Regions from separate parts of the Neorhizobium fuzhouense genome, predicted to be linked through region 2. Evidence: riboswitches for the same ligand, from Rfam matches in the RefSeq annotation. Region 2 holds a riboswitch; the other holds the start of a gene.

Region 1 (15,297 bases), on a different contig from region 2:
TCAGACTACATGGAAGAAAATCTTGAAATGTCTGAAGCGGTAAGGGAAGCCGCTATAGCCGCCGCGAGATTGGGTGGCGGCGTGTACTTTGTTAGGGCGCTAAAGGCAAAGCGTATAAAGATCGGTTTCGCCGCATCTCCTCTTGCTCGGATGCTATCACTGTTCACGGGATCACCTGAAACTTATCAGTTGGCGGCAGTGATACCGGGAGACAGAAAGATCGAGGCATATATGCACGATTGGTTTAAAGGCAGTCGCGCAAAAGGAGAGTGGTTCGATGAAAGCAGCATCTTGCTCGATTTCATTTCGTCTGCGTCTAGCAACCCCATGCTCGATTTCAAAGAGTGGCGCTGGCTGCGCGACATGGAAAACGTTGTGCCGATAGAACGAGACAAGAACAACTGATCGACAAAACTGCCTGTAAAACTTCATTTTGTTCTCGTCGGTGGAAAACGCCTGAAACCCTTGTGGAGCAGGCTGGAGCGGGTGAAGGGAATCGAACCCTCGTATTCAGCTTGGGAAGCTGCTGCTCTACCATTGAGCTACACCCGCCCACTCTTTAGGCTTGAGCGGCCAAGCTCTAGCATCAAGCGGCTTTGCCGTTCAAGACAAAAGCGTGAAAAAAGCAAGCCGCCGTCAGCTGCGGAAATGCTTGGACAGTTTCAGCCCCTGCGCCTGGTAGTTGGAGCCGAGGCCCGAGCCGTAGAGGCCTTGCGGGCGCTCCAGCATGTGTTCGTAGACGAGGCGGCCGACGATCTGGCCGTGCTCGAGGATGAAGGGCACTTCGTGGCTTCTGACTTCCAGAACGGCCCGCGCGCCCGCCCCGCCAACGGCGGCATGGCCGAAGCCCGGATCGAAGAAGCCGGCATAATGCACGCGGAATTCGCCCACCAGCGGATCATAGGGCGTCATTTCGGCCGCATAGAGCGGCGGCACATGGACGGCCTCGCGCGACACGAGGATGTAGAACTCGTCCGGGTCGAGGATCAGTTCGTCGCGGCCGCGGCTGTAGAGCGGTTCCCAGAAATCGAGCACGTCATGGGCGCTCTTCTGGTCGACATCGATGACCGAGGTGTGGTGCTTGCCGCGGTAGCCGATCAGGCCGTCAGGGCCTGTGCCCTTCAGATCGATGGAGAGCGCGATACCGCCGCCGGATACGTTCGGGGTTTCGCTCGCCACCAGCGTTTCCGCCTCATGCAGTGCCAGAACTTCCGGCTCGGTCAGAAGCGCGTGGCCGGTGCGGAAGCGGATCTGCGAAAGGCGCGAGCCGCGCCGTACGATGACGGGAAAGGTGCGCGGGGAGATTTCGAGATAGAGGGGTCCGGTATAGCCGGCCGGGATCTTGTCGAATTCCTGCGCGCGGTCCACCATCACGCGGGTAAAGATGTCGAGACGGCCGGTCGAGCTTTTCGGATTGGTGGAGGCCGAAAGATCGGCCGGAAGGTCAAGGCTTTCCATCAGCGGCACAATATAGACGCAGCCGGTTTCCAGCACGGCGCCGTTTTCAAGATCGATCTCGTGCAGCGTCAGCCGCTCGATCTTGTCGGCCACCGTGTGGTTGGGGCCGGGCATGAAACTTGCGCGCACGCGCAGCGCCTTGGAGCCGAGGCGCAGGTCAAGGCTTGCCGGCTGGATCTGGTCACCATCCAGCGGCGCCGTGCTTTTCAGCCGGCCGGCCTCGAAAAGGGCGCCGATGGCGCTGTCCGCCAGAATGCCTGATGTACGTGTCATAAACCCTATCCTTCAATCGTCGGACAAAAGCAAAAGCGGGCAATTGACGCAAGCTCCAGAGAGGCGTAAGGCAGGCTTATCCCGTGGTGATTTGGCCGGTCGGCTTGCAGCCACGTTAAATAAGTGGCTAAAAAGACCGGGTGCGAAACCGGTCTGCATATGCGACCGGTTTTTTTGTTACGAAGGTGACACGCATGAGCAAGACCTGGCGCCCCGCAACCCGATTGGTTCACGAAGGCACGCTGCGCTCGCAGTATGGCGAAACGTCCGAAGCGATCTACCTGACGCAAGGGTTCGTCTACGAGAATTCCGCCGCCGCCGAAGCCCGCTTCAAGGGCGAGACGGACGGTTTCATCTACGCCCGCTACGGCAGCCCCACCAATGACATGTTCGAAAAGCGCATGATCGCGCTGGAAGGCGCTGAAGACGCGCGCGCCACGGCATCCGGCATGGCAGCGGTTGCTGCGGCAATCCTGTGCCAGGTGAAGGCCGGCGACCATATCGTCGCTGCACGCGCGCTCTTCGGCTCCTGCCGCTACATCGTCGAGACGCTGGCGCCGAAATATGGCGTCGAGTGTACGCTGGTCGATGGACGCGACCTTGCCAACTGGGAAGCCGCGATCCGCCCCAACACCAAGGTGATGTTCCTTGAAAGCCCGACCAACCCGACGCTGGAAGTGGTCGATATCGCAGGCGTTGCCAAGCTCGCCAACCAGATCGGCGCCAAGGTGGTGGTCGACAATGTGTTTGCCACCCCGCTCTTCCAGAAGCCGCTGGAACTGGGTGCGCATATCGTCGTCTACTCCGCGACGAAGCATATCGACGGCCAGGGTCGCTGCCTCGGCGGCGTGATCCTCTCCGACAAGCAGTGGATCGACGAGAACCTGCACGACTATTTCCGCCACACCGGCCCGGCCATGTCGCCGTTCAATGCCTGGACGCTGCTGAAGGGGCTGGAGACGCTGCCGCTTCGCGTGCGCCAGCAGACGGAAAGTGCGGCCCGCATCGCCGATTTCCTGGCCGGTGAGCAGAAGGTGGCAAAGGTCATCTATCCCGGCCGCAAGGACCATCCGCAGGCCGACATCATCGCCAAGCAGATGACCGGCGGCTCGACGCTGATCTGCATCGAGCTGAAGGGTGGCAAGGAAGCCGCCTTTGCCGTGCAGGACGCGCTGGAGGTCATCAAGATTTCCAACAATCTCGGCGATTCCAAGAGCCTGATCACCCATCCGGCGACGACGACGCACAAGAACCTCACCGACGAGGCCCGCGCCGAGCTTGGCATTTCCGGCGGCACGCTGCGCCTCTCCTGCGGCATCGAAGACACCGACGACCTGATGGACGATCTGACGCGGGCGCTTGCGACCGTCTCCGCCTGAAAATCCCTGAGACATCTGCAAAGCACGCAGTTGAACGCGGTTAATTGACAGTTCGTGACTGTCCCGATGGGCGCATTTCTTGACCTTGCGCCCATCCTGTACGATATCCCTCTGTGTACAGAGTAAAGGTATCGCGCATGTACCGGGCCCGGACGAAGGATATCGAAGTCGAGGTGGAACCCTATTATCTGGAGGAGCAATCCGATCCGGACGACAGCCGCTATGTCTGGGGCTACCGCATCGTCATCGCCAATCACTCGGATCTCACCGTCCGCCTCATTCACCGCTACTGGCACATTACCGACCAGAACGGCCTTGTGGACGAAGTGGAGGGACCGGGCGTCGTCGGCGAGCAGCCGCGGCTGAAGCCGGGCGATACCTATGAATATTCGTCGGGCTGCCCGCTCGATACGCCATCAGGCCTGATGTTCGGCCATTACCAGATGGAAACCGACGAAGGCGAGATCTTTACCGTCGACATCCCCGCCTTCTCGCTGGATAGCCCGGGGCTTGCGCGGGTTCTGAACTGACGTCCCGCGCAAGGTTTGATCAGGCCGGCTCGAATTCCGACGGATCGTAGCGGTAGGTTGTCGAGCAGAATTCGCAGGTGACCGCGATTTCGCCCTCTTCGATGCTGGCGGTGATTTCCTCGGCGGTAAAGCCGGCCAGCACGCCCTTGATCTTGTCGCGCGAGCAGCTGCACCGGTCGAGAACCGCCTGCGGTTCGAAAATGCGCACGCCGCGCTCATGGAAGAGGCGAAACAGCAACCGCTCGATCCCGACCAGCGGATCCGTCAGTTCGTCGGTATCCACCGTCTGCACCAGCGTGCTGGCTTCCGTCCAGGCATCGTCGGAGACATGGTCGAGCTCGCGCTCATCCCCGTCACCGCCATGCAGGTCCTGCTGCCGCATGCGCTCGGGCGCCTGCGGCAGAAACTGCGCCAGCACGCCGCCGGCGCGCCAGTTGTGGCGCGGCTTTCCCGCTTCATCCCGGTCGATCAGTTCGGCCACGCCGAGGCGCACCTTGGTCGGGATCTGTTCCGACTGGCGGAAATAGACGCCGGCGATTTCCTCAAGCGAGGAGCCATCGAGCGGCACGATGCCCTGATACGGGGTCATGCCATGGCCCTGGTCGATGGTGAAGGCGAGAAACCCCTCGCCCAGAAGCTCCGGCGGCGAAACGCGCCCGGCCTTGACCGCAGCCGCAAGCGCCTCCTCGTCGAAACGGGCATAGGCGCGCATGCTTTCCGGGCTCGAAAAATCCGCCACCAGCAGGTCGACCGGACCGTTCCCCTTGGTCTGAACGGTGAACCGCCCTTCGAACTTCAGGGAGGTGCCGATCAGCGCCGTCAGAACGATGGCTTCGGCCAGCAGGCGCGCAACCGGCGCCGGATAGTCGTGACGACCCAGAATGGTATTCAAAAGCGGCCCGAGCTGCACGGCACGGCCGCGCACATCCAGTCCCTCGACCTGGAACGGGATGACGCGGTCATCGCCCGCCAGATCAAGTTCACTCAGGTCCACTACAGCTTCTGCCATGACTTACTCCTTCACGCCGGAGCACCCATTTCGCACAAAAGGCGGCCGAGCGGAACCGCTGACCGGGCAAAGAGGCCGACGATATGTCTTGAAACGCCCGAACCGGCAGGGTTAAGGGCGCAATTGGAAAGCCGACAGATGGGGTGGCCCGGCCGCTAAATCAAGCCGGGCGCCCAACACGCCTAGACGGCGCCAAAGCACCAGGCCAGGATCGACTTCTGCGCATGCAGGCGGTTTTCCGCCTCGTCGAAGACCACCGACTGCGGGCCGTCGATCACCTCGTCGGTGACTTCCTCGCCGCGATGGGCCGGCAGGCAGTGCATGAACAGCGCATCGGCACCCGCCCGCTGCATCAGCTGGCTGTTGACCTGGAAGGGCTGGAAGACATTGTGGCCGCGCGCCTTGTGCTCCTGGTTCATCGAGACCCAGGTATCGGTGACGACCATGTCGACGCCTTCGACGGCCCGCTCGGCATCATGGAACAGCTTGACGTCGCCGCCATTGTTGCGCGCCCAGTTGAGATATTTGTCGGAGGGCTCCGACCCGAGCGGCACGGCCATGTTCATGCGGTAGCCGAAGCGGGCAGCGCCCTCGACGAAGGAATGCAGCACGTTGTTGCCGTCGCCGGTCCAGGCAAAGGTCTTTCCCGCCACCGGTCCACGATGCTCCTCGAAGGTAAGGAGGTCCGCCATGATCTGGCAGGGATGCGTCTCGTCGGTCAGGCCGTTGATGACGGGCACTGTCGCATGTTCGGCAAGCTCCAGCAGGCGCTTGTGATCGGTGGTGCGGATCATGATGGCATCGACATAGCGCGACAGGACCTTGGCCGTGTCGCCAATAGTTTCGGCGCGGCCGAGCTGCATTTCGGTGCCGGAGAGAAACAGCGTCTCGCCGCCGAGCTGGCGCATGCCGACATCGAAGGATACGCGGGTGCGCGTCGACGGCTTTTCGAAGATCATCGCCAGCATCTTGCCGGCGAGCGGCTTGTCCGCCGTGCCGGCCTTGGTGGCCTGCTTGCGGGTGCGGGCGTCGTCGAGAATGCTGCGCAGTTCCCCGGACGAAACCGCCGAGAGATCGAGAAAATGCTTAGGTGATGCCATGGTCCAATCCATCGGGGCGCCGTCCGGCGGCCCTTGCGTTACGAAAGAGCCCGTCAGGCCGTTTTCTTCAACTGTTCGCGGCTGAGCTTTTCGGCAGCCCGTTCGATGCGCGCCAGACCCTCGCGGGCCTCATCCGCCGTGACCACCAGAGGCGGCAGCAGGCGGATGACGTTATCCCCGGCGGGAACGCCGAGCAGATGCTCCTCCCGCATGGCAAGCGCCAGATCGCCGGCCGGCACGCGCGCCTTGATGCCGAGCATCAGGCCTTCGCCGCGGATCTCCTCGATCACATCGGGAAAACGGTCTTTTAGCGAAGCAAGGCCCTGACGGAAGACGAGCGCCACGTCACGCACGTTTTCCAGAAAGCCATCAGCAAGCACGACGTCAAGCACGGCATTGCCGACGGCCATGGCGAGCGGATTGCCGCCATAGGTCGTGCCGTGGATGCCGGGCTTCATGCCGGACGCTGCCTCGGCGGTTGCAAGGCAGGCCCCGAAAGGAAAGCCGCCGCCGATGCCCTTGGCAACGGCCATGATATCGGGCGCGATGCCGGTTGCCTCATAGGCGAAGAATTTTCCGGTACGGCCAACGCCGGACTGCACTTCATCGAACATCAGGAGAATGCCGCGGTCATCGCAGATCTGGCGCAGCTCGCGCAGGAATTCCTTGGCGACGACGCGGATACCGCCCTCGCCCTGGATCGGCTCGATCAGCAGGGCTGCGGTGTTTTCCGTGATGGCGGCCTTCAGCGCCTCGAGATCGCCGAAGGGAACCTGGTCAAAGCCTTGCGCCTTCGGGCCGAAGCCCTCCATGTATTTTTCCTGGCCGCCGGCGGCGATCGTCGCGATCGTGCGGCCATGGAAGGCGCCTTCGAAGGTGATGATGTGGAATTTTTCCGGGTGACCCTTGGAAAAATGGTAGCGGCGGGCGGTCTTGATGGCGCATTCCAGCGCTTCCGCGCCCGAATTGGTGAAGAACACCTTATCGGCAAAGGTCGCCTCGACCAGACGACGGGCCAGCCGCTCCTGATCGGGGATCTCGTAGAGGTTGGACAGGTGCCAGACCTTTTCGGCCTGATCCTTCAGGGCCTGGACCAGATGCGGGTTGGAATGGCCGCAGGAGGTGACGGCGACGCCCGCACCGAAATCGAGATATCGCTCGCCCGTTTCCGTCACGAGCCAGACCCCCTCGCCACGCGTAAAACGCAGCGGGGCCCGTGCAAAGGTGTCGAAAAGCGCGGCTTCAGCCATGGCGACATCACTCCTTGGGCAATCATCCGTCCAAGCGCCCGCGGGCTGCCCGAACGCAAACCAGAAATCAAAAATGCCGCCTTGAGCGGCGGCAGGCGCACTATCTGCATTTCAGGATCAACTGTCAACAAATCGCTTGAATTCCGGGGGATTTCCGCTGCGTGAGGCTGGCTTGCGCCAGGCTTTCGCGCTGTGACAAAAAAGACTCGCCTTAAAAGCAAGTTGGGGAAAACCCGGAAATCGATTCGCGGCGATTCCACCGACTCTTGTCAGCGAGTCCCCGGGCCGATAGGTTAAAGATCAATTACTAGACTGCATGCGGCGGAACTAGTCACCAAACGTATAGATATGGTATGTCCGGCAGGAAATCCTCCCGCCGGAGGGTGAACGATTCTGTCTCGCACAGATGCTCTAAGGCGGAGAGACAGCATGAACTGGACGGACGAGCGCGTCGAGAGACTAAAGCGGCTTTGGGCCGAAGGCCTGAGCGCAAGCCAGATCGCCACACAGCTGGGCGGCGTCAGCCGCAACGCCGTGATCGGCAAGGTGCATCGCCTCAACCTGCCGGGCCGCGCAAAGGCCGGCGGCACGCAGGCAACGGCGCGCACCGCGCCCGCCAAGCGCACCACGTCGGCGCCGCGCGCACCAAACTTTGCCGCCCGCACCCCGGCCGGCGCCCCCACCCGCACCGTTACCCGTCCGCTCGGCGCCACGCTGGTGACGGAAGAGGTCGAGGCCGAAGCCGCCGAACCGGCAGAATTCAAGGCACCGAGCAATGTCGTCGTGCCGATGTCGCGCAAGCTGTCGCTGACGGATCTCACCGAGCGCACCTGCAAGTGGCCGATGGGCGACCCGCTGAAGGACGATTTCCACTTCTGCGGTTCGGAATCTGCCGATACCTCGCCCTATTGCAAGTATCACGCGCGGCTTGCCTACCAGCCGGTGAACGAGCGTCGCAAGGCCGCCAACATCTCGGCCGCTGCCCGCGCCTGATCCTTAAGGGATCGTCAGCCGATGCGAACGAAAAACGGGCCCCGCGCCCGTTTTTTTTGCGCGCTCGGCAGTGACCGGTGACTGGGGACAAGACAAACGCCCGGCAGCAGGGCCACCGGGCGTTGAACGTTTTGGGTCTGGCAAAACCGGCGTGCGGGGACCGCCTCAGGCTTCCATCGAATAGCCGGCGCCGCGCACGGTGCGGATCACATCCTGCATGTTGGAAAAGTTGAGCGCCTTGCGCAGGCGCCCGACATGCACGTCGACGGTGCGCTCGTCCACGTAGATATCGTGACCCCAGACGCCATCGAGAAGCTGCGAGCGCGAATAGACGCGGCCGGGCGATGTCATCAGGAATTCCAGCAGGCGAAACTCGGTGGGCCCAAGCCGCACTTCGCGGCTCTTGCGGTGAACGCGATGCGTTTCGCGGTCGAGTTCGATATCGCCGCAGCGCAGCACGCTCGACAGAACCTCCGGCCGGGCGCGGCGCAGCATGGCTTTCACACGCGCCATCAGTTCCGGCGTCGAGAAGGGCTTTACCACATAGTCGTCGGCACCGGTCGCCAGACCGCGCACACGCTCGCTTTCCTCGCCGCGTGCCGTCAGCATGATGATCGGCAGGCGTTCGGTATCCGGACGCATGCGCAGGCGCCGGCAAAGCTCGATGCCGGAGACGCCCGGCAGCATCCAGTCGAGGATCAAGAGATCCGGCAACCGCTCCTGCAGGCGGATTTCCGCCTCGTCGCCGCGCAGGATGGTCTCGACCTCGTAGCCTTCGGCCTCGAGATTATAGCGCAGGAGGACGCTGAGAGCTTCCTCGTCCTCCACAACCGCAATTTTGGGCAGCATGGTTCAGGCACTCCGTCAGTATGGCCTTACTCGGCCACGGCACCAAGCGTGTTGGACGTATCATCCTTGGGGCGCTCGCCTTCCGGCTGGGCACCGGTTGCAATGTAATAGATCGTCTCGGCGATGTTGGTGGCATGGTCGCCGATGCGCTCGATGTTCTTGGCGCAGAACAGGAGATGCGTGCACGACGTGATGTTGCGCGGGTCTTCCATCATGTAGGTCAGCAGCTCGCGGAACAGCGAGGTGTACATGGCATCGATTTCCTCGTCGCGCTGGCGGATGGCTTCCGCCTTCTGCACCGAGCGGCTGGAGAACACATCGAGCACTTCCTTCAGCTGCACGAGCGCCAGCTCGGACAGATGCTCGAGGCCACGGGCAAGCTTGCGCGGAACGCCGGTGCCCTGCACGGCAATGACGCGCTTGGCGGTGTTCTTGCCCAGATCGCCGACGCGCTCGAGATCGGCTGCAATGCGCAGCGTGCCGATGATTTCGCGCAGATCCGCCGCCATCGGCTGGCGCTTGGCAATCGTCACGATCGCCTTTTCCTGGATCTCGCGCTCGGCGTGATCGAGGATCACGTCGTCGGAGATGACCTTCTGGGCAAGCGCGCCATCGGAATTGACGAGCGCGCGCACGGCATCGCCGCACATCTGCTCGGCAAGGCCGCCCATTTCGGAAATGCGGCGGTTGAGGTATTTCAGGTCTTCGTCATAGGCCGAAAGGATGTGCGAAGGCATTTTGGCGTCCTCGGATAGGGGTGTCAGCACAAGGCGGCAGGCAGGGATCGGCGGCGGCAATCAGCCGAAGCGACCCATGATGTAGTCCTGCGTGCGCTGATCATCCGGGTTGGTGAACATCTTGTCGGTGTCGTTCTCCTCGACCAGCTGGCCGAGGTGGAACATGGCGGTGCGCTGCGAGACGCGGGCCGCCTGCTGCATCGAGTGGGTCACGATGACGATGGTGTAATTGCTGCGCAGCTCGTGGATCAGCTCTTCCACTTTCGCGGTCGCGATCGGATCGAGCGCCGAGCAGGGCTCGTCCATCAGGATGACTTCCGGCGACACGGCAATGGCGCGGGCAATGCACAGGCGCTGCTGCTGGCCGCCCGAGAGGCCGGTGCCGGATTCGTGCAGGCGGTCCTTTGCTTCGTTCCAGAGACCGGCGCGCTGCAGGCTTGCCTCGACGATCTGATCCATGTCCGCCTTGTTGCGGGCAAGACCGTGGATACGCGGACCGTAGGCGATGTTTTCGTAGATCGACTTCGGGAACGGGTTCGGCTTCTGGAACACCATGCCGACGCGGGCGCGCAGTTCCACCACGTCGATCGACGGATCGTAGATATCGTCGGTATCGAGCGTGATGCGGCCGGTGACGCGGCAGCTTTCGATCGTATCGTTCATGCGGTTGAGGCAACGCAGGAAGGTGGACTTGCCGCAGCCCGAAGGGCCGATCAGCGCCGTCACCGTATTTTCGCGGACATTGAGATTTACGTCGAAGAGGGCCCGCTTCTCGCCGTAATAGACGGAAACGTCCTTGCCCACCATCTTGTAGGAAACGTCATTCATTTTCTGATCCAGAGCCTTTTCAACTGCTGCTTCCGACATCATGTTCATTGGCCGTATCCTTCTACCAACGCCGTTCGAAGCGACGACGCAAGAGGATCGCGCCGACATTCATGACAATGAGGAACAGGAGCAGGATGATGATTGCTCCGGAGGTGCGCTCGACAAAGGCGCGCTCCGCCTCGTTTGCCCACATGTAGATCTGCACCGGCAAGGCCGTCGACGGGTCGAGCGGCGTCGTCGGGTAATTGGCGACGAAGGCGACCATGCCAATGAGAAGAAGCGGTGCGGTTTCGCCCAGCGCATGGGCAAGACCGATAATGGTGCCGGTGAGAATGCCGGGCATGGCAAGCGGCAGGACGTGGTGGAAGATCGTCTGCATCTTGGAGGCGCCGAGCCCGAGCGCTGCGGCGCGGATCGACGGCGGCACAGCCTTCAGCGCCGCACGCGTGGCAATGATGATCGTCGGCAGGGTCATCAGCGTCAGCACCAGGCCGCCGATCAGCGAGGCCGAGCGCGGCAGGCCCATGAAGTTGATGAAGACGGCAAGCCCGAGCAGGCCGTAGACGATCGAGGGCACGGCGGCCAGATTGTTGATGTTGACCTCGATCAGGTCCGTGAAACGGTTCTTCGGGGCAAACTCTTCCAGATAGATCGACGCGGCGACACCAATGGGCAGCGCCAACACCAGCACGATCAGCATCATGTAGAAGGAGCCAATCAGGGCCACGCCGACACCGGCTGCTTCCGGACGGCTGGAAGCACCGTTGAAGAAGATCCCGGTGTTGAAATGCTTGGCCAGAACGCCGCTTTCAGCCATCTGGTTCATCCAGCCGACCTGGCGGTCGGAAACCTTGCGGTTGTTTTCGGTGACCGACAGGTTGATCTGCCCCTTGAAGGCCGAGTCCGTATCGCCCGAGGCGAGCAGTTGGACCGTCTGCGTCTTGCCGATGATCGAGGGATCGGCAACGACGAGGTCACGCAGCTGCGAGCGCACGCTGTCAGACAGCATCAGGCCCACATCGCGCATGGCGGTGCGGTCGGTTTCGGCAACGCCCAGAACCTTGGCCACCGCAGTGCGGGCGAGGACCGGATAATTGGCGGTCAAAAGCTTCTGCGGATTGCTTGCCCGCTCATTCTTAGGATCGATCAGCTGCTCGGAAAACTCGACCGGCACCGTGATCATCGTCTGCTGAAAGGCCGTATAGCCTTTGGAGACGACCGACCAAAGAAGGATGAACAGGAAGACGAGGCCGAACAGGATCGCGGCAATGCCATAGGCGCGGAAACGACGTTCGGCAGCATAGCGGCGCTTGATCCCGATATCGCGGCGCGGGCGGCCAAGAGCGGCGGCCGGTGCGGCCGAAGGCGTGATGACCTGGCTCATTCGTACTGCTCCCGGTATTTGCGCACGATGTAGAGCGCGTAGATGTTCAGGCAAAGCGTGATGGCAAAGAGCGTAATGCCGAGCGCAAAGGCAACCAGCGTCTGCGGCGAGGTGAACTCGAGGTCACCCGTCAGCTGGTTGACGATTTTTACCGTCACCGTGGTCATCGGCTCGAACGGGTTGATCTGCATGCGGGCGGCAACGCCGGCGGCCAGAACCACGATCATGGTTTCGCCGATGGCGCGCGAGGCCGTCATCAGGATGGCGCCGACAATGCCGGGAAGTGCTGCCGGCAGGATGACGCGCTTGACCGTTTCGGATCGCGTCGCGCCAAGGCCGAGCGAGCCGTCCCGCATGGCGCGGGGCACCGCCGTGATGATGTCGTCCGACAGCGAGGAGACGTAAGGGATCAGCATGATGCCCATCACGAAGCCGGCCGTCAGAACGCTCTGTGCCTGGATGAAGCTCGTATAGTTGCCGGTCGTGAGGCCCGCGATCTGCGCCGAGATATCGCGCAGGAACGGCCCGACGGTGGTCAGCGCAAAGAAGCCGTAGACGATGGTCGGGATGCCGGCCAGCACTTCCAGAAGCGGCTTCACCACCGAGCGCAGGCGCGGCGAGGCATATTCGGCCATGTAGATGGCCGAGAAGAGGCCGACCGGCACGGCAAACAGCATGGCGACGAAGCCGATATAGAGCGTGCCGAGCAGAAGCGGAACGAGACCGAACTGGCCTTCCGAGCCGCCGGAACCGGCTGCCGCAAAGCGCGGATCCCAGACTGTGCCGAAGAAGAATTCCCAGGCGGGGATCGCATGGAAGAACTGGGTCGCTTCCGTCAGCATCGAGGCGACGATGCCGACGGTGGTCAGGATGGCAATCGAGGAGGCAACGATCAGGCTGCCGAGAATGACATGTTCGACCCGGTTGCGGGCGCGAAACCGCGGCGCGATCAGCCGGTAGGAAATGAGGGCGCCGAGCACCGCGACGATGAGGACGCCGACCGCCGAGCCCCAGGAATTGAGCATGCGCATGCGGTTAAGGTCGATGGCGGCCTTGACCATATAGGGTTCCGGATCGCCGGCAATCGCGACACCGCGGCCGCCCATCAGGGCGCGAAGGTCGCCGGGATTGCGCTCGGCCTGCGCCGTCTCGTCGGGCGAGAGCGCATTGAGGCCGCGGGCGATGCCTTCGATCATGCCGAAGTTGAGGCTCTGGGTTGCCGAAGACTGGGCAAGCGCCTCTGCGGGGAAATCACTGCGCACGACATTGTTGATGACCGCTGGCGAAATGATCAGCCAGGCGGCAAGCACCAGAAGGGCAGGAAGCGCGGTCCAGACGGCGACGAAGGAGCCGTAATAGCCCGGGCGCGAATGCATGGTGGACGACCGGCCGCCCGACAGGGCAAGTGCCCGCCGCGTCCCGGCCAGATAGCCCAGAATGGCTATCACCGCCGTCGTCAGAAGGAGCATTGATGTACTCATGAAATCCCCCGGCTACCGCCTGTCCGGCCACCATGGTGCATGGCCGTTCGGCTTCATTCATTGAAGCAGACTAAATTTTGGTAAAAACAGGTGTTAGCAAATGTCTTTTGGTCGCCCGGTCGATCCAGGCATGCCGTGGCGGCCATCGACCGGCGGGACCAAGCCCCGCCGGTCGATCGTTTTGCAATTACATGGTCTTGCCGGCGGCGAATGCCTTGCGGACAGCGTCGCGCTGGTCATCGGGAGCAGCAACCAGGCCGTACTGGGCCAGCGGCGAGTCAGGGCCGACCATATCGTCAGAGATGAAGAACTCGACATATTCCTTCAGGCCCGGGATCACGCCGAGATGGGCCTTCTTCACGTAGAAGAACAGCGGACGCGAAACCGGATACTTGCCGGACGAGATGGTTTCCGTCGACGGAACAACGTCCTTGACGGTTGCGACCTTCAGCTTGTCCTTGTTGTTTTCGTAGAAGGCCAGGCCGAACACGCCAAGGCCGGTCTTGTTGGCCGAGATGCGGGCCAGCGTTTCGGTGTAGTCACCGTCGATGTCGACGGCAGCGCCGTCCTTACGGACAGCAACGCACTTGGCGGCAGCCTGCTTGGCATCGGTGATGGCAGCCTTGATCACGTCAGAAGCGCCTGATTCCTTGCAGCCTTCCGTCATGATCTTCTCTTCGAAGACTTCGCGGGTGCCGTGCTTGGAGCCCGGGATGTAGGCAGCGATCGGGCCCTTCGGCAGCGTCGGGTTGATCTCCGACCAGTTCTTGTAGGGGTTGGAAACGAGCTTGCCATCGACGACGACTTCAGCAGCCAGCGCCTTGTAGAGGTCCTTCGGCTCCAGCTTCATGTCGCTATTGCCGGAATCGGTGGCGAAAACGATGCCGTCATAACCGATGCGGACTTCCTGGACGTCCGTGACGCCGGCAGCCTTGCAGGCTTCCAGCTCAGACTTGTTGATCGGGCGCGAGGCATTGGCGACGTCGATCGTGGCTTCGCCGACGCCCTTGCAGAATTCCTTCAGGCCAGCGCCGGTGCCGCCGGATTCAACAACCGGGGTCTTGAAGTTCGGGAAAGTTTCGCCGAACGTTTCAGCAACAATCTTGGCATAGGGCAGAACGGTGGACGAGCCGGCAACCTGGATCTGGTCGCGCGCGGCAGCTGCGCCTGCGAATGCGACAGATGCCACCAGGGCAGCTGCGGAAAGTTTCAGGATGGTCATTGTAGTCTCCCGTCATGGGCTGGTGTGAATTCTGGCTGCAACCGGCTGTCGCTCTCGCCGATCATCAGGCAGCCTGTCTTAGCCGCCCGAGCCTCACCCTTTTATGTCATTTCGGTGAAACATTTGTGACAGAACAAGCGATTGATTTTAATCGGAAATAATCATCGCCCCACAGATCGCCGGGCGCTTTGTGTCAGAACCGGACGGTAAAGTCCGTGCCCTTGCCCAGTTCGGATTTGACGATCAGCCGTGCACGATGGCGCGTGAGGATATGCTTGACGATGGCAAGGCCAAGACCGGTGCCTTTCTTCGACCGGCTGTCGGCCACGCTCACCCGGTAAAACCGCTCGGTGAGCCGCGGCACATGCTCGGCCGGAATGCCTGCACCCCGGTCGACGACGCTGAATTCCACCGGCTGCTGCGGCTCGCGGCGCAGGTGGACATCGACGATCTTGCCCTCCTGGCCATATTTGCAGGCGTTCTCGATGAGATTTTCGATGACCTGCACCAGTTCGTCGCGGTCACCGGTCACCTCCACCTTACCCTCGGGCAGGTGCATGCGGATTTCCACCCCCAGTTCATGGGCAAGCGGCACAAGGGAATCGCGCACGCTGCCGACGAGCGGCACGAGATCCACGGTCTGGTTCGGCGCGATATGCGCCTTGGATTCCAGCCGCGACAGGGACAGGAGATCGTCCACCAGCCGGCTCATGCGGGTCGCCTGGTCCAGCATGATCGCCAGGAAGCGCTCATGCGCGCCGGGATCGGATTTCGCCGGCCCCTGCAGCGTCTCGATGAAACCGC
Region 2 (15,297 bases):
CGGTCGCCCGGCTCCACCTGGAAATTGGCGCCGTTGAGCAGCGGTGCGCCGCCAAAGCTCAGGTAAATGTCGTCGAGCTTGAGAATGGGAGGTGCCATCTTGTTCCTTAGGCTCCGGTCAGGTCATAGGGGCGGGCCATCAAAAGCGCGCGCCCGTGTCCGAGCGAGATCGAGATCGGGCCCTGCGCGACATTGGATATGGTGCGCGACGAGCCGAATGTCAGGGAAAAATCGGTGAGCGGGTAGCGCACGTTGGACAGGGTCAGTCCCTCAAGATCGCTGAAGCCGAGCACGGAAAACAGCGAGCCGTTCGGCAGCTCCAGTTCCATCTCGTCGCCGCTGATCAGCGGATAGGCCTCTTCTTCGCCTGAGGTCAGCATGACTTCCAGCCCCTCTTCGGCAAGCGCCAGTGCATGCAAATGGTGCTGCAGCGCATGGTCGGAGCGTTCGCCGCCCAGCGCACCGACGAGGATCAGCCGTTCGGCCCCGCGCGCCAGGGCTTCGGCAACGGCAATCTCGCCATCGGTTGCAGCCTTCGTTGCGGGATAGGAATGGCGCTCTACCTGGCGGAAGCTGTCGCGCAGTGCTGCATCTGCGGAATCGAAATCGCCCACCCAAAGCTCCGGCATGAGGTTCAGCGATTGGGCATGGCGCATGCCGCTATCGGCGGCAATCACGCGGCTTCCGGCGATCAGCGCGTTCAAACGCTCTGTCACGGTCAGGTTGCCGCCAAGGAGAAGGGTAAAGGTGGATGGGCTCATGGGTCATGCCCTTAGCGCATCTTCCGCCAAAAGCAAAAGCCCTATGTGCGCGGCCCGCCTCCAAGTCATCGGTGCTTGCCCATGGAGGGCGAACAAGCGGGTCGTATGGTTGGATGATATGGCTGGAGGGCAACGGGCAGGATAACCACCGGCCGCCGCCCTCCACGGTCGACGTGCCGGCATCACGTGCGGGCGGGCGGGCTGAGCGCGCCGGCCCGCCGCGCATTGTCAACGCTTCTTCGGGCTTGCAGCCGCCGCACCCTTCAATTGCGTGGTGAAGGTGGATGCCGGCGCTGCCGAAGGCTTTTCCTTGTCCTTCTTGGGCTTTCTCACTTCGCGGTTCGAACGGACCTGACCTTTGGCCATGGGATGCTTCCTTGTTGCGCAGGCTCATGCGCTGCGGCGGGGGTGATGCGGGTGAAACAGATCATGCAAGAACGCTCGTCCCAGGTGAGAAACCCGTGTCAAACCGGTCACAACATCGGGGCGGTCGGGGACCGGGCAGGCCCGGTCGGGAAGCAGGAGAGATAGAATGCAGTCTTTGCCGGGCGCCTTTTCGGTCTCATCCAGAGGCGCCAGGCATTGAAAGTCTGCACGCGCCAGCGTGTCAGAACTATGGCTGAACACAAGCACATTTTTTAAACGGCAGCCGGGATATCCGGCCTTTCTTTCTTGCGAAGGCCGCGCCTGCTCTTTACCTCTTGGCGCCGAAACCGGCCTTGACCGACACGAGACGGCCGAACGGGGAATGAGGCACCATGCAGTTTACCGGAACCGACGACTATATCGCCGACAAGGACCTGATGGTCGCCGTCAATGCCGCCATCCGGCTGGAGCGTCCGCTTCTGGTGAAGGGCGAACCCGGCACCGGCAAGACGGAACTGGCCCGCCAGATTGCACTCTCGCTTGGGCTTGCGATCATCGAATGGAACGTCAAGTCCACCACGCGCGCCCAGCAGGGGCTCTACGACTATGATGCGGTCTCGCGCCTGCGCGACAGCCAGCTCGGCGATCCGCGCGTCAACGACATTGCTCATTATATCCGGCGCGGCAAACTGTGGCAGGCCTTTGCCGCCGGTGAGAAGGTCGTGCTGCTGATCGACGAGATCGACAAGGCCGATATCGAGTTTCCGAACGATCTTCTGCAGGAACTCGACCGCATGGAATTCCACGTCTACGAAACCGGCGAGACGGTGAAGGCGACGGTACGCCCCATCGTCATCATTACGTCCAACAACGAGAAGGAACTGCCGGACGCCTTTCTGCGTCGCTGTTTCTTCCACTATATCCGCTTTCCCGATCAAGACACGCTGGAGCGGATCGTTGCGGTGCATTACCCCGGCATCAAGTCCTCGCTGCTCAGCGCCGCTCTCACCCGTTTCTATGAAATCCGCGAGATGCCGGGCCTGAAGAAGAAGCCCTCGACATCGGAAGCGCTCGACTGGATCCGGCTGCTGGTTGCCGACGATATCGATGCCGAGGATCTCGGTGCCGATGTAAAGACGGCTTTGCCCAGACTGCATGGCGCGCTGTTGAAGAACGAGCAGGACGTGCATCTTTTCGAACGCATGGCCTTCATGGCCCGGCGAGAGCGTTAGGATGTTCGAAAGCAAGAAAAAGCCCGCTGATTGACGGGCACGGAAGAAAGGCCTATTTAATCAGCCTCTCGTGGTGATTTGGCCGGCCGGCTTGCAGCCACGTTAAATAAGTCGCTAAAGGGCCGTGAGAAGCGTTCAAAGACTTCCCCCGGACCGGTTGCGATTTTTCGCCGCCGGTTTTTTTGTTTTTGTCGAGTGAAGACCATGCCGATCAAGATCCCCGATACGCTGCCCGCTTTCGAAGCACTGACGCACGAAGGCGTGCGCGTGATGACCGAGACGGCCGCGGTGCGTCAGGATATCCGCCCGCTGCAGATCGGTCTGTTGAACCTGATGCCGAACAAGATCCGCACGGAGGTGCAGATTGCGCGCCTCGTCGGCGCCTCGCCGCTGCAGGTGGAACTGTCGCTGGTGCGTGTCGGCGGCCACAAGGCGAAGAACACCTCGGAAGAGCATCTTCTCTCCTTCTACCAGACCTGGGACGAGGTGAAGGACCGCAAGTTCGATGGCTTCATCATCACCGGCGCGCCGGTGGAGACGCTGCCCTATGAACAGGTGACCTATTGGGACGAGATGCGCCAGATCTTCGATTGGACAGAGACCAATGTCCATTCGACGCTCAACGTCTGCTGGGGCGCGATGGCGGCGATCTATCACTTTCACGGCGTGCCGAAGCACGAGTTGAAGGAAAAGGCTTTTGGCGTGTATCGCCACCGCAACCTAGCGCCCTCCTCCGTCTATCTCAGCGGCTTTTCCGATGATTTCCAGGTGCCGGTATCACGCTGGACGGAAGTCCGCCGCGCCGACATCCAGACAGTGCCGGGGTTGGAACTGTTGATGGAATCCGACGAGATGGGCGTCTGCCTCGTCCATGAAAAGAAGGGCAACCGGCTCTACATGTTCAACCATGTCGAATATGATTCCACGTCGCTGGCGGAAGAATATTTCCGCGACGTGAATGCCGGCATCCCCATCAAGATGCCGTATAACTATTTTCCGCATAACGACGTGGCGCTGACGCCGCTCAACCGCTGGCGCAGCCATGCCCATCTGTTGTTCGGCAACTGGATCAACGAGATGTACCAGACCACGCCGTATGAGCTGGAGAAAATCGGCAAGGTGTAAGGGCGGAGGCGCGCCGTGTTCATTCCCTTCTTTCTGTCGCTGAAGCAGGCAAAAATTCCCGTGACGCTTCGGGAATTCCTGGCGCTTCTCGACGGGATGCAGGCGGGGCTTGCCGAGTTCGATGTCGAGGGCTTCTATTATCTCGCCCGCGCCACGCTGGTGAAGGATGAGCGCCATATCGACCGCTTCGACCAGGTTTTTTCGACCTGTTTCAAGGGTGTCGAGGCCGTGTCCGGCGCCGATGCGGTCAATGCAGAACATCTGCCGGAAGACTGGCTGCGCAAGCTTGCCGAAAAGCACCTGACGGCGGAGGAGAAGGCGCTGGTCGAGGCGCTCGGCGGCTTTGATGCTCTGATGGACACGCTGAAGAAGCGCCTGGAAGAACAGGAGGGCCGCCATCAGGGTGGCTTCAAATGGATCGGCACGGCCGGCACCTCGCCCTTCGGCGCGCATGGTTACAATCCGGAGGGTGTGCGCATTGGCCAGGAGACCTCGCGCCATCGCAAGGCGGTCAAGGTGTGGGACAAGCGGGATTTCCGTGATTTCGACGATGCCCGCGAGATGGGCACGCGCAACATCAAGGTGGCGTTGAAGCGCCTGCGCCGCTGGGTGCGCGACGGCGCCGTCGACGAACTGGATCTGCCAGGCACCATCCGCTCCACGGCCGAACACGGCTATCTCGACGTCAAGACGCGGCCAGAGCGGCGCAATGCCGTCAAGCTTCTGATGTTCTTCGATGTCGGCGGATCGATGGATGATCATGTGCGGGTGGTCGAGGAGCTGTTCTCCGCCGCCCGCGCCGAATTTCGCCATCTAGAGCATTTCTATTTCCACAACTGCCTTTACGAAAGCGTGTGGCGCGACAACCGCCGCCGTTCCGAGCGGCTGGCCGTTGAAACTATCCTGCGAAGCTATGGGCCGGACTACAAGGTGATTTTCGTCGGCGATGCCACCATGAGCCCCTACGAGATCAGCCATACCGGCGGCTCCGTCGAGCACTGGAACAAGGAGCCGGGTTCCGTCTGGATGCGCCGGCTGACCGACCACTTCTCCCATGTTGCCTGGATCAATCCCGTGCCGGAGGCGCATTGGCCGCATGTCCAGTCGCTCATCATGATGCGCGCGCTGCTGGAAGGCCGCATGTTTCCGCTGACGCTGCAGGGGCTTGAACAGGCAACGCGACTGCTGTCGCGCTGACGGCGTTTCAACCATTGCGAAGCTGTCGGAAATGGCGCAGTTTGCGCCCGCTAGCGATTGAGGAGCAGGACGGATAGCATGACGACACAGGGCGAAATCTTCGGTACCACCCCCAAGGGCGAAACCGTCTACCGGGTCAAGATTTCCGGCGGCGGGCTCACCGCTCATGTGATGACCTGGGGCGCTGTCATCCAGGATCTGCGCCTTGAGGGCCATGAGGCGCCGCTGGTGCTGGGCTTTGACAATTTCGACGATTATCCGCTGCATTCCTCCTATTTCGGCGCAACGCCCGGGCGCGTGGCAAACCGCATCGGCAAGGGGCAGTTCACGCTGGATGGCAAGGCCTATCAGCTGGATCTGAACCAGCAGGGCGTGACGCACCTGCATGGCGGCCGCGATGGCCTTGGCAAGACCAACTGGACGATCGTGGCGCACGCCGAAAACAAGGTCATCCTGCAGGTGACTGACCCGGACGGCCGCGGCGGCTATCCTGGCAATTGCACCGTGACCGCAACCTATGAGCTGAAGGACGATGGCGTTCTGAGCGTGATCTACGAGACGGTGACGGATGCCCCGACGCTCGCCAATCTCTGCCAGCACACCTACTTCAACTTGGATGGCCGCGACACCATTCTGGGCCACGACATCATGATTGCCGCCGACCAGTATCTGGAACTCGACGAGCAGCAGGTGCCGACCGGCGTTCTGGTGCCGGTCGAGGGAACGGCGATGGACCTGCGCGCGCTTGGACCGGTGGCCCGCACCGATGCGACTGGCGCGCAGGTGGATTTCGACCACAATTACTGCCTGTCGCCTGAGCGGGTGGAGAAGCGCTCCGTGGCACTGGTGCGCAGCGTCAATTCCGGTGTCTCGCTCGAAGTGCGCACCACCGAGCCCGGTGTTCAGCTTTACTGTGCCTTCAAGCTGGTGCCCTCGGTGCCGGGCCTTTCCGGCAAGCCCTACCAGCCCTATGCGGGCCTCTGCCTTGAAACGCAGATCTGGCCGGATGCCATCAATCACGAGGGCTTTCCGAACGCCGTGCTGCGGCCGGGCGAGGTGCTGCGCCAGGAAACCGACTACGTGTTTTCCAAGAGCTGACGGCTCTGCCCCCACCCTTCACCGGAGGGCGGGGGCAACATCGCGGCTCAGGCCTTTGGGAGCGCCGGGCTGAACACCATCAGGCTCAGAAGCTCGAACAGAACCTGCGCGCCGGCATGGGCCGTATTGGCTGTCGAATCATATTGCGGCGCGACCTCGACCACGTCGGCACCGACAAGGTTGATGCCCTTGAGGCCGCGGATCAGTTCCAGCACCTCGCGCGTCGTCAGGCCGCCCACTTCCGGCGTGCCGGTTCCCGGCGCAAAGGCCGGATCAAGGCTGTCGATATCGAAGGACAGGTAGGTCGGGCCATTGCCGATGATCGCCTTCGCCTTGTCGATGATAGCGGGAATACCGAGACCGGTTACTTCCTCGGCATGGATCACCGTCATGCCGCTCTCATAGGAAAATTCCCAGAGATATTCGGCCGAGCCGCGAATGCCGATCTGGATCGTGCGCGTCGGGTCGAGAACGCCATCCAGAACCGCGTTGCGAAACGGGCCGCCATGGTGGAATTTTGTCTGGTCGAAGGCGCCGCTGGTGTCGCAATGGGCGTCGATATGGATAAGGCCGACCGGCTGGTTTTTGCCCACCGCCTTCAGGATCGGATGGGTGATCGAATGATCGCCGCCGACGGCCAGCGGAAGGACACCCGCCTCAACGATCTGGCCAAAGCGCTTTTCGATGTCGTCATGGCTCATTTCCAGCCGGTAGCGGCTGCGAAACGGCACGTCGCCGATATCAGCAACGTTGAGGTCGAAGACCGGCGCGCAGCCGAGGACGTGATTATAGGGGCCGATGCGGTCGATGGTGCGCAGCGCCCGTGGCCCGAAGCGGGAGCCCGGCCGGTTGGTGACGCCGAGATCCATCGGCACGCCGGTGATTGCCACCTGCAGATCGCCGAAATCCGGATTGTCAGCCGCGACGGGCTGGTAGGGGGCCGAGAGAAACGTCGGCACACCGGCATAAGGGGCTGCCCGCGTGCCGTTGCGAAAAATCTTCTCGCCCACTTTGGCAAAGGCCGGATCAAAGATCTCGCCGCTTTCGCTTTGCGCATATTTGGCGCGCAGGGCGTCCAGTTTGTCCGGGGTCCAGGTCATGGGGCTTGTCTTTCATCCATTGCCGGAAAGCTGCGCAGGAAATAAGCGCAGCTTTCCCTTGCCTTCGATTTTGGCATTATCTTCGAAATTGAGCCGCAAAATCAATTGACAATCGTTTCCCGACCGCCGTTATTCCGGGACGTTCATCGTAAGGCTGCCGCTCCATGTCCATGCCCGCATTCAATCCGCTCGTGCAATCCATCCAGCCGCCGCCGGTGCCTTCCGTCCAGGCCTGGGCACGTGCCTATGATGGCTCGCACGGGCCGCTGATCGACCTGTCGCAGGCAGTGCCCGGCTATCCGGCGCATCCGAAGATGCTGGAACTTCTCGGGCAGACGGCCTCCTCGCTTGCCTCCACAGGCTATGGTCCGATCGAGGGAGATGCGAGACTGCGGGACGCCTATGCAGCCCATTCGGCAGAGGTTTATGGCGCCGGCATTACGGCTGCCAATATTCACGTGACCTCCGGCTGCAACCAGGCCTTTCTCTGCGCCGTGATGGCCGTTGCCGGCGCGGGCGATACGGTGCTGATGACGGATCCCTACTATTTCAACCATGACACGACGCTTGCCATGCTGGGCATACGCAGCCGCTTCGTCGCCTGCGCGGCCGAGGATGGCTTCGTGCCACGCCTTGAGGCCATCGAGGCCGCGCTTGAGGCGGGCGTCAAGGCCCTGGCGCTGGTGTCGCCCAACAACCCGACCGGGGCCGTCTATCCGCCGGACCTCCTGAAGGCGATCTTTGCACTCTGCCGCAGCCGTGGCGTCTGGCTGATCCTTGACGAAACCTACCGCGATTTCCTGCCCACCGCCGGTCTTGCGCCGCACGGGCTGTTTGCCGAGGAGGGCTGGCAGGATGGGTTCGTCTCGCTCTACAGCTTTTCAAAGAGTTTTTGCATTCCCGGCCACCGTCTTGGTGCCATCACGGCAGGTCCCGTCTTTGTCGCGCAGGTGGCCAAGATCATGGACAACCTGCAGATCTGCGCGCCGCGCGCGGCCCAGGCCGCCGTCGCCGAGGCCCTGCCGCTGCTCACCGATTGGCGGGAGGAAAACCGGCTGGAGATCCTGCGCCGTGCCGAGGCGCTCAGAGCCGCGATGGCTAAGCTTCCAGCCTGGCAGCTTGCCGCCGTCGGCGCCTATTTCGCGTTCGTGAAACATCCGTTTTCCGGTGTGACGTCGGCTGAGGTTGCCGAGGCCCTGGCGCGACAGGTCGGTATTTCCTGTATTCCCGGCGGATATTTTGGCACCGCCCAGGAGAATTACCTGCGCTTTGCCTTTGCCAATGCCGATGCCGCCACCATCGGCCGGCTCAACGAGCGGCTGGCGGGCTTTACCCTCTGATCAGGCAAAGACCGCAGCAATCAGGAAGAAGGCGCTCTTGATGATGGCGTAAATGACGCCCGCCACCAGGAACAGCGAGACGACGCCGAGCGTGGCGCCGCCTGCAATCCACACGCCGTCCTTTTCCAGAATACCGAAGGCCATCATGCAGAGCGCAACTGCCGGCAGCATGTTGCCAAGCGGAATGGGAAGCGCCAGCACCACCGCAAGGATGAGGCTGAAGCAGCCGATGATCCGCTCGGCGCCTGGCGAGGACAGGCTTCTCCAGCGCGGCCTCAGCATGCGCTCGGCCTTGGCGATCCACGGGCTTGCCTTGTCAACCATGCCGGCAAAATCGGTCCGCAGCATCGAGCGGCCGGCGATGAATTTCGGCAGCCACGGCGCTTTGCCAAGGGCCATCTGGGCAGCGAGAAAAACCAGCGGAATGCCGAGGATTGCCGATGTTCCAGGGGGTGTCGGAATGGTGTTCGGCATGGCAAAGATGAAGATCAGCGCGCCGAAGGCACGGTCCTGCATCAGCGACAGAAGATCGGCCACGGAGACGCGCTCGCGCCTCTTGTCATCGGCCATGGTTCTCAGAATGGCGGAAAAGCTCAAGGGCTCTGCGCCATGTCCGCGATCGGCGCCTGGGCTGTCCTGCGCGTCCTCAGGTTGGTCTTGGGGCAGGGCCATTACATGCTCGACAGGCACTTGAGTACGGGAGGACTATAACGCGAAGATCTCATGGAAATGGCCATGCCGCAAGAACATGGCCATTCGGTGGGCGAAGGCAAAGAAGTGCCGGTCAACGGCCGCGGGGCACGCTTAGCCCTCGCGGTCGCCGGTCAGGCTCAGCAGCAGCTGGAAGATGTTGACGAAGTTGAGATAGAGCGACAGCGCGCCGAAGACGGCAAGCTTCTGCTGGCTCTCCTGGTCAAAGTTTTCCGCATACTGCTCCTTGATGTTCTGCGTGTCCCAGGCGGTGAGGCCGATGAACACGAAGATGCCGATGATCGATATGGCAAACTGCAGGGCGCTGGAGCCGAGGAAGATGTTGACCACCGAGGCGATCACCACGCCGATGAGGCCCATCATCAGGAACGAGCCGAACTTCGACAGGTCACGCTTCGTCACATAGCCGTAAAGGCTGGTGGCGCCGAACATGGTGGCGGTGATGAAGAAGGTGCGGGCGATGCTGGCGCCGGTAAAGACGAGGAAGACGGAAGCCAGCGACAGGCCCATGACGGCGCAGAAGGCCCAGAAGGTGATCTGGGCGGTGGAGGCCGACATGGTCTGGATCTTGAACGAGAAGAAGAACACGAAGGCGAGCGGGGCAAGCATCACCACCCATTTGAGCGGGGTCGAGAAGATCGGCACGTAAAGCGCCGGCGTCGAGGACACGACGAAGGCGACGATGCCGGTGATGACAAGGCCGAGGCCCATGTAATTGTAGACGCGCAGCATGTGCTTGCGCAGCGCCTCATCGAAGACGGCCTGGGATTGGACGGCCGGATTATATCCGAAACGGGGGTTCATCGGGGGTCTCCTGTGGTTGATCAGTAAAGCGATTTTGCAAGGCGTTCGGCCTCGCCACGCAGGTTGGTGGCATTTTCAGCATGGGCGACCAGCGCATAGGCCACCTCGCCGATCTGCCAGTAGGAGGCCTTGACGGCATCCTGCGTGACATCGGACACCTGCTGCACGGCAAAGCTGCCGGGCCGCACGGCAAACAGCGACAGGCGCGTCTTGTCGCCATCGGTCAGCGCCATCTCGACGCTCGGACCGAAGGCGGAAGGAAAGATCTGCACGTCTTCCACCTGCCAGTCCTTCGGGATGTCAGGCATGACGATGGCGGTTGCCGAGCGGATCTCGGTCGGGTCGAAGCGCGGGGCTTCCTGCTGCGAGTGCATGGTGTGGCGCAGTGCCGACGTGCCATGCGCGCGGATGGCTTCCTCCACGAAGGCGGGCGGCGGCACGGAGGCGACCACTTCCGACACGGTGAAGGGGCCGAAATGGCTGCTGAGGCCCCAGCCGGCGGCCACCAGCGCCACCGTTGCCGCAAGCCGCTGCAGGGAGTGGACGATGCGCCCGCGCGACAGGGCGGCCTGCAGGCGGCGCGCCGCCTCACGGGTCTCCGGCCGGCCATGGCGATGGCCTTCGGCAAGCGCCAGGCGCAGCTCGCCCTTGATGGCAAGGTCTGCCATCACGCGTGCTGCGATGTCGGGATTTTCCGAAAGATAGGCTTCCACCTCGATACGGCGGCCGGCATCCAGCTGGTCGTCCACATAGGCTTCCACATCGGCGGACTGGACCGGATCAACGGGTTTCATCGCGTCCCCCTTCAATGAGTTTGAGATGGTTGGCGCCCTCGGCCGGGCGTCGGCCGGTTTCCTCGAAGGCGCGCAAGGCCGCACGCGCCCGAGAGACGCGCGACATCAGCGTGCCGACGGGAATGGCCAGTGCGTCCGCTGCATCCTGATAAGAGAGCCCCTCGATAGCGACGAGATGCAGCGCATCCCGCTGTTCCGGCGGGAGGGCAAAGAAGGCTTCCCGCAACTGCTTCAGCCGGATCGACTGATCCGGATCGGCATGATGCACGGTCTCGGCGATGTCGGCGGCGGCCTTGTGGCGATTGTCGCTGGAACGGCGCGCGCGGATGCGGTCGATATGCGTGTTGTGGACGATCGACAGCAGCCAGTTGCGCAGGTTTCCACTGTTGCGGAAGCTCGCCTTGCGCTCATAGGCCTTGACCAGGGCATCATGCACCAGATCCTCGGCGTCGTCGGGATTGCGAACGAGCGAGCGGGCATAGCGGCGAAGCGTTGCCAACTGGTTCAGGACATCGAAGGGGTGTCTCTTGTCGCTCATGCCCCAGTATACGGAGACGACGTGCGATTTATTCCGCGGTGCTGCGAATTTTTTTTTGATTACCGGCAGCCGGTTCAGCCGATGGCCGGGCCTGTATAGCGGGCGCGGGGGCGGATCAGCTTGTCGTCCAGCGCCTGCTCCAGCGCATGGGCAATCCAGCCGGCCGTGCGGCTGATGGCAAAGAGCGCCAGCGCCGATCCCTGCGGCAGGCCGAGGGCGCGGCGCAGCGCCACCAGCGCAAAATCGCAGTTCGGCAGCTTGCCATCCATGTCGCTCATCACCGCCAGCAGATCGGCCTGTGCTGAATTTTCCGGCAGGTGGGGAAGCAGTCCGCGCGCACGCGGATCGCCGTCCGGATAGATGTGATGGTCAAAGCCCGGCACGCTGTCGCCGCGCCGCAGGCGGTTTTCGATCACGGTCGCTGCATCGCCGACGCGCTCCACCTCATCGAACAGCAGTTCCACAAGGCTTGTGGTGCCGCCATGCAGCGGGCCGCTCAGTGCCGACAGGCCGGCATTGAGGCAGGCGCCAAGCGAGGCGCCGGTGGAGGCGACGACACGCACGGCAAAGGCCGAGGCATTGAGTTCATGATCGGCCAGTAGAACAAGGGCGCGCCGCACGATATCACGGCCCTTGTCATCCAGCCCCCAGGCGTCTGCCAGACACGCGTCGATCGGCCGGCTGTCCGGCTGCCGGCTGACAGCGGCGCCGGCCACGGTGCGCAGCAGCGCGCAGGCGCCCGGCCATAGACGCTGCGGATTGCGCTTCCAGGCCGTTGCCCGCCCGACGGCAACAAAGGGCAGCAGCGACTGGCAGCGCTCCGTTAGCGGCAGAGTTGCCGTCTTTGCCAGCAATTGCGCGTCAAAGGTCTCGGGCGTCGCCTTTGCCGTAGAGAACGGGTCGTCCTCGCCGCAGTCCCACAGCAGGCGGGCAATGTCTTCCAGGCTTTCGGTGTCGGCCAGATGCAGCGCATTGCGACCGCGATAATGAAGCGCGCCGTTGTCGATCAGCGTGATGGCAGAGGACAGAACCGGCAGACCCCAATCGAGCGTCGTCGCCGCCACGTCTCGCGGCCGCCGGCCGACGGCCTTGCGCTTCTTCAACTCCTCCACGTCGTGGGCGCTGTACAGTCTGCGGCGCGGATCGTCTCCCGCGTCGCTCGTCTGGATCAGGCCGCGGCTGACATAGGCGTAAAGCGTCGGCCGGCTGATCTCCAGTGCGGCAGCAGCGGCTTCTGCAGTCATGAATTTGTCGCGCAGGCTCATCGGCAAGGTTCACATTGATTAGATGAATCAAGATTGACGATATATATGCACTGCAACATCCTCAAGCGGAATTGACAACAACAATCCGACAAAGAGGAAATGCCATGAGCCATCCCAGCACTCCCGTACTCGCCACCGCATCGCAGGCACCCGGTCTTGATGATGTGATTGCCGCCGAAACGCGCCTCAGCCATGTGGATGGTGTCGCCGGCGAACTGATCCTGCGCGGCTATCATCTGCAGGAGATGGCCGACTGGACGTTCGAGGAAGCGCTTGCGCTGCTCTGGCGGGATCTGACGCCGGAGGTCTTGAGCGCGGCGGATATCAAACATGCGCTCGGCGCTGCGCGTGGTCGGGCGTTTGCCCTGATGCAGCCGCTCCTGTCGGCGCTATCGGGCCTTTCGCCGGTGGAGGCGTTGCGGCTTCTGCTCGCAGCCCTGCCGGATGAGGAAACCACAGCCCATCCGGTGCTTGCCGTTGCCGCCGTTCCGGTCTTTGCCGCTGCCATTGCCCGTGGCGGCCAGGGGCTTTCCCCGGTGGAGCCGGATGCAGCGCTGTCCCAGGCGGAAGATTTCCTGCGCATGCTGAAGGGCGCGCAGGCCGAGCCGGACAAGGTCAAGGCGCTCGATACCTATCTTGTGACGGTTGCCGATCACGGCCTCAACGCCTCCACCTTTACCGCACGCGTCATTGCCTCCACGAAGGCGGGGCTTTTCTCGTCCGTTGTCGGGGCGCTGTGTGCCTTGAAGGGTCCGCTGCATGGCGGAGCACCGGGGCCGGTCCTCGACATGCTGGATGCCATCGGTGACGCTTCCCGCATCGAGAGCTGGCTTTCCGATGCGTTAGCGCGCGGCGAACGCCTGATGGGCTTTGGCCACCGCATCTACCGCGTGCGCGACCCGCGGGCCGATGTGCTGAAGGGGGCCGTCGCCAGGCTGAAGGATGGCAATGGCCGCATCCGTTTTGCCGAGCAGGTGGAGACGGCTGCGCTTGCTCTGCTGCAGGAGAAGAAGCCGCTGCGGCCGCTGCAGACCAATGTCGAGTTTTACACGGCGCTCGTTCTGGAGGCGGTTGGCTTTCCGCGCGACAGCTTTACCAATGTCTTTGCCGCCGGCCGCATGGCGGGCTGGACGGCGCATGTGCTGGAGCAGGAGCAAACCGGCCGGCTCATTCGTCCGCAATCGCGCTATGTCGGGCCGATGCCGAAGGCCAAGGCCTGACATGCAGTCTTCCTGAAGTCTCTCCGGAGCGGATGCCAAAACGCATCCGCGATGGGACGAAATATGTGGGATTTCTGAAGCGACATAAAGTCCTAAACCGAGGAAATGTCCTCGGCCTGACCATCAATTTTCTGTAAGAGAAAATTGGAGCGGGCGAAGGGATTCGAACCCTCGACCCCAACCTTGGCAAGGTTGTGCTCTACCCCTGAGCTACGCCCGCTCATCAATCACGCGACCCGGGGTAGTTCGCTGGGCCGGCGTGTCGCTCGCTTGCGGCGACGGGGGCTATATGGCCCAAGTGATTTTTGAATGCAACAGGGAAATGACGGGAAACGGAAAAAATTTCGATTTCGCGATTAAGTATCTGACGCGAAACATATTTTTAAGAAGGTTCTGTGGCGACTGTCGCCTGGTGCTGACAAAACGCTTCCGTTCCGCTGTCCGATCCGGGCAGGAATTGCAGCCACCCGGCTTGTGAGGATAAGGCTCTGCCGCCATAGTCCAGCCGGCGGCCGGATGCGTCCGTTCGCCATCGCTTGTTCCCCTTCAGAAAGACTGCAGACCTTCACCATGACAGACAGTGCGACAGCCCCGGTGCCGAAGACGGCCGAAGATCTTTTCCGTTTTCTTGATAACCTCGGCATCGCGCACACGACGAAATCGCACGCGCCGGTGTTCACGGTTGCCGAATCGGAAAGCCTGCGTGACGAAATTCCCGGCGGGCATACGAAGAACCTCTTCGTGAAGGACAAGAAGGACCAGTTCTTCGTGCTGACCGTCGAGGAAAATGCCGTGGTGGACCTGAAGACCGTCCACAAGCTCATCGGCGCCTCAAGCCGCGTCTCGTTCGGCAGCCCGGAAAAGATGCTGGAATATCTCGGTGTCATTCCAGGCTCCGTCACCGTCTTCGGAGCCATCAACGACACCGGGCACAAGGTGACTTTCGTTCTCGATGAGGATCTGATGGCCCATGACATCATCAACGGCCACCCCCTCTCCAATGATGCCACGACCTCGATCGGACGCGACGATCTTGTCCGCTTTCTTGAGGCGACCGGCCATCAGCCGCTTGTCTTGAAAGTCACCGGCTGACATACGATTTGTAGCACAAGGCGGCCATTGAAGCCGCACAGGCAGTTCCGGGAGACTTATCCATGAGCAGTGGCACGAACAACCCCTACGGCGGCTCCTACGGGAACCAGATGAGCGGCACGATGAGCTTTGGCGCCCAGCCCGCTGCCGCATCCCGGCCGGCTGGCGGTTTCGTCAAGGACACGACGACGGCTGCCTTCACCAAGGATGTGCTGGAGGAATCGCGCCATCAGCCGGTTCTGGTGGATTTCTGGGCGCCATGGTGCGGGCCCTGCAAGCAGCTGGCGCCGGCGCTCGAAAAAGTCGTCAACGAGGGGCAGGGTCGGGTCAAGCTCGTCAAGCTCAATATTGATGATCATCCCTCCATTCCCGGCCAGCTCGGCATCCAGTCGATCCCGGCGGTCATAGCCTTCGTCAATGGTCGTCCGGTCGACGGTTTCATGGGGGCCGTGCCGGAAAGCCAGATCCGCCAGTTCATCGACAAGATCGGGGGACCGGCCGGTGCCGATCAGGCGGCAGAACTGGAAGCGGCGCTCGAGGAGGCACAGGGCCTGTTCGACACGGGCGATCTCGATGGCGCAGCCCAACTGTTTGCGGCCGTTCTGCAAGCCGATCCGGAAAATGCCAGGGCCGCTGCCGGCATGATGGAATGCCT

Evidence for each region. A riboswitch is a leader RNA that binds a small molecule or an ion and turns the genes downstream of it on or off. The one in region 2 is predicted to bind S-adenosylmethionine.
Region 1: another riboswitch for S-adenosylmethionine. It lies ahead of ACEXP3_RS12165 (O-succinylhomoserine sulfhydrylase); the one in region 2 lies ahead of metA (homoserine O-acetyltransferase MetA).

Annotation. Positions count from the first base shown of each region.
Region 1 covers NZ_JBHFFP010000006.1:2,010-17,306, forward strand. Annotated here, with positions in the region: tRNA gene ACEXP3_RS12155 (tRNA-Gly) at 479-552, opposite strand; gene ACEXP3_RS12160 (2'-deoxycytidine 5'-triphosphate deaminase) at 637-1,731, opposite strand; SAM riboswitch at 1,805-1,883, shown strand; gene ACEXP3_RS12165 (O-succinylhomoserine sulfhydrylase) at 1,926-3,110, shown strand; gene apaG (Co2+/Mg2+ efflux facilitator ApaG/CorD) at 3,248-3,640, shown strand; gene ACEXP3_RS12175 (Hsp33 family molecular chaperone) at 3,660-4,649, opposite strand; gene argF (ornithine carbamoyltransferase) at 4,832-5,749, opposite strand; gene ACEXP3_RS12185 (aspartate aminotransferase family protein) at 5,803-6,999, opposite strand; gene ACEXP3_RS12190 (GcrA family cell cycle regulator) at 7,429-7,992, shown strand; gene phoB (phosphate regulon transcriptional regulator PhoB) at 8,158-8,841, opposite strand; gene phoU (phosphate signaling complex protein PhoU) at 8,868-9,578, opposite strand; gene pstB (phosphate ABC transporter ATP-binding protein PstB) at 9,639-10,454, opposite strand; gene pstA (phosphate ABC transporter permease PstA) at 10,468-11,790, opposite strand; gene pstC (phosphate ABC transporter permease subunit PstC) at 11,787-13,271, opposite strand; gene ACEXP3_RS12220 (substrate-binding domain-containing protein) at 13,459-14,493, opposite strand; gene phoR (phosphate regulon sensor histidine kinase PhoR) at 14,687-15,297, opposite strand, start outside.
Region 2 covers NZ_JBHFFP010000005.1:119,737-135,033, forward strand. Annotated here, with positions in the region: gene ACEXP3_RS10895 (ABC-F family ATP-binding cassette domain-containing protein) at 1-98, opposite strand, end outside; gene ACEXP3_RS10900 (thiamine diphosphokinase) at 107-760, opposite strand; gene ACEXP3_RS10905 (hypothetical protein) at 989-1,126, opposite strand; gene ACEXP3_RS10910 (AAA family ATPase) at 1,519-2,358, shown strand; SAM riboswitch at 2,419-2,496, shown strand; gene metA (homoserine O-acetyltransferase MetA) at 2,563-3,483, shown strand; gene ACEXP3_RS10920 (vWA domain-containing protein) at 3,499-4,680, shown strand; gene ACEXP3_RS10925 (aldose epimerase family protein) at 4,759-5,778, shown strand; gene speB (agmatinase) at 5,826-6,878, opposite strand; gene ACEXP3_RS10935 (aminotransferase) at 7,049-8,218, shown strand; gene ACEXP3_RS10940 (exopolysaccharide biosynthesis protein) at 8,219-8,890, opposite strand; gene ACEXP3_RS10945 (Bax inhibitor-1/YccA family protein) at 9,023-9,733, opposite strand; gene ACEXP3_RS10950 (anti-sigma factor family protein) at 9,754-10,527, opposite strand; gene ACEXP3_RS10955 (sigma-70 family RNA polymerase sigma factor) at 10,514-11,065, opposite strand; gene ACEXP3_RS10960 (citrate synthase) at 11,140-12,330, opposite strand; gene ACEXP3_RS10965 (citrate synthase/methylcitrate synthase) at 12,435-13,550, shown strand; tRNA gene ACEXP3_RS10970 (tRNA-Gly) at 13,696-13,770, opposite strand; gene ACEXP3_RS10975 (prolyl-tRNA synthetase associated domain-containing protein) at 14,121-14,642, shown strand; gene trxA (thioredoxin) at 14,705-15,297, shown strand, end outside.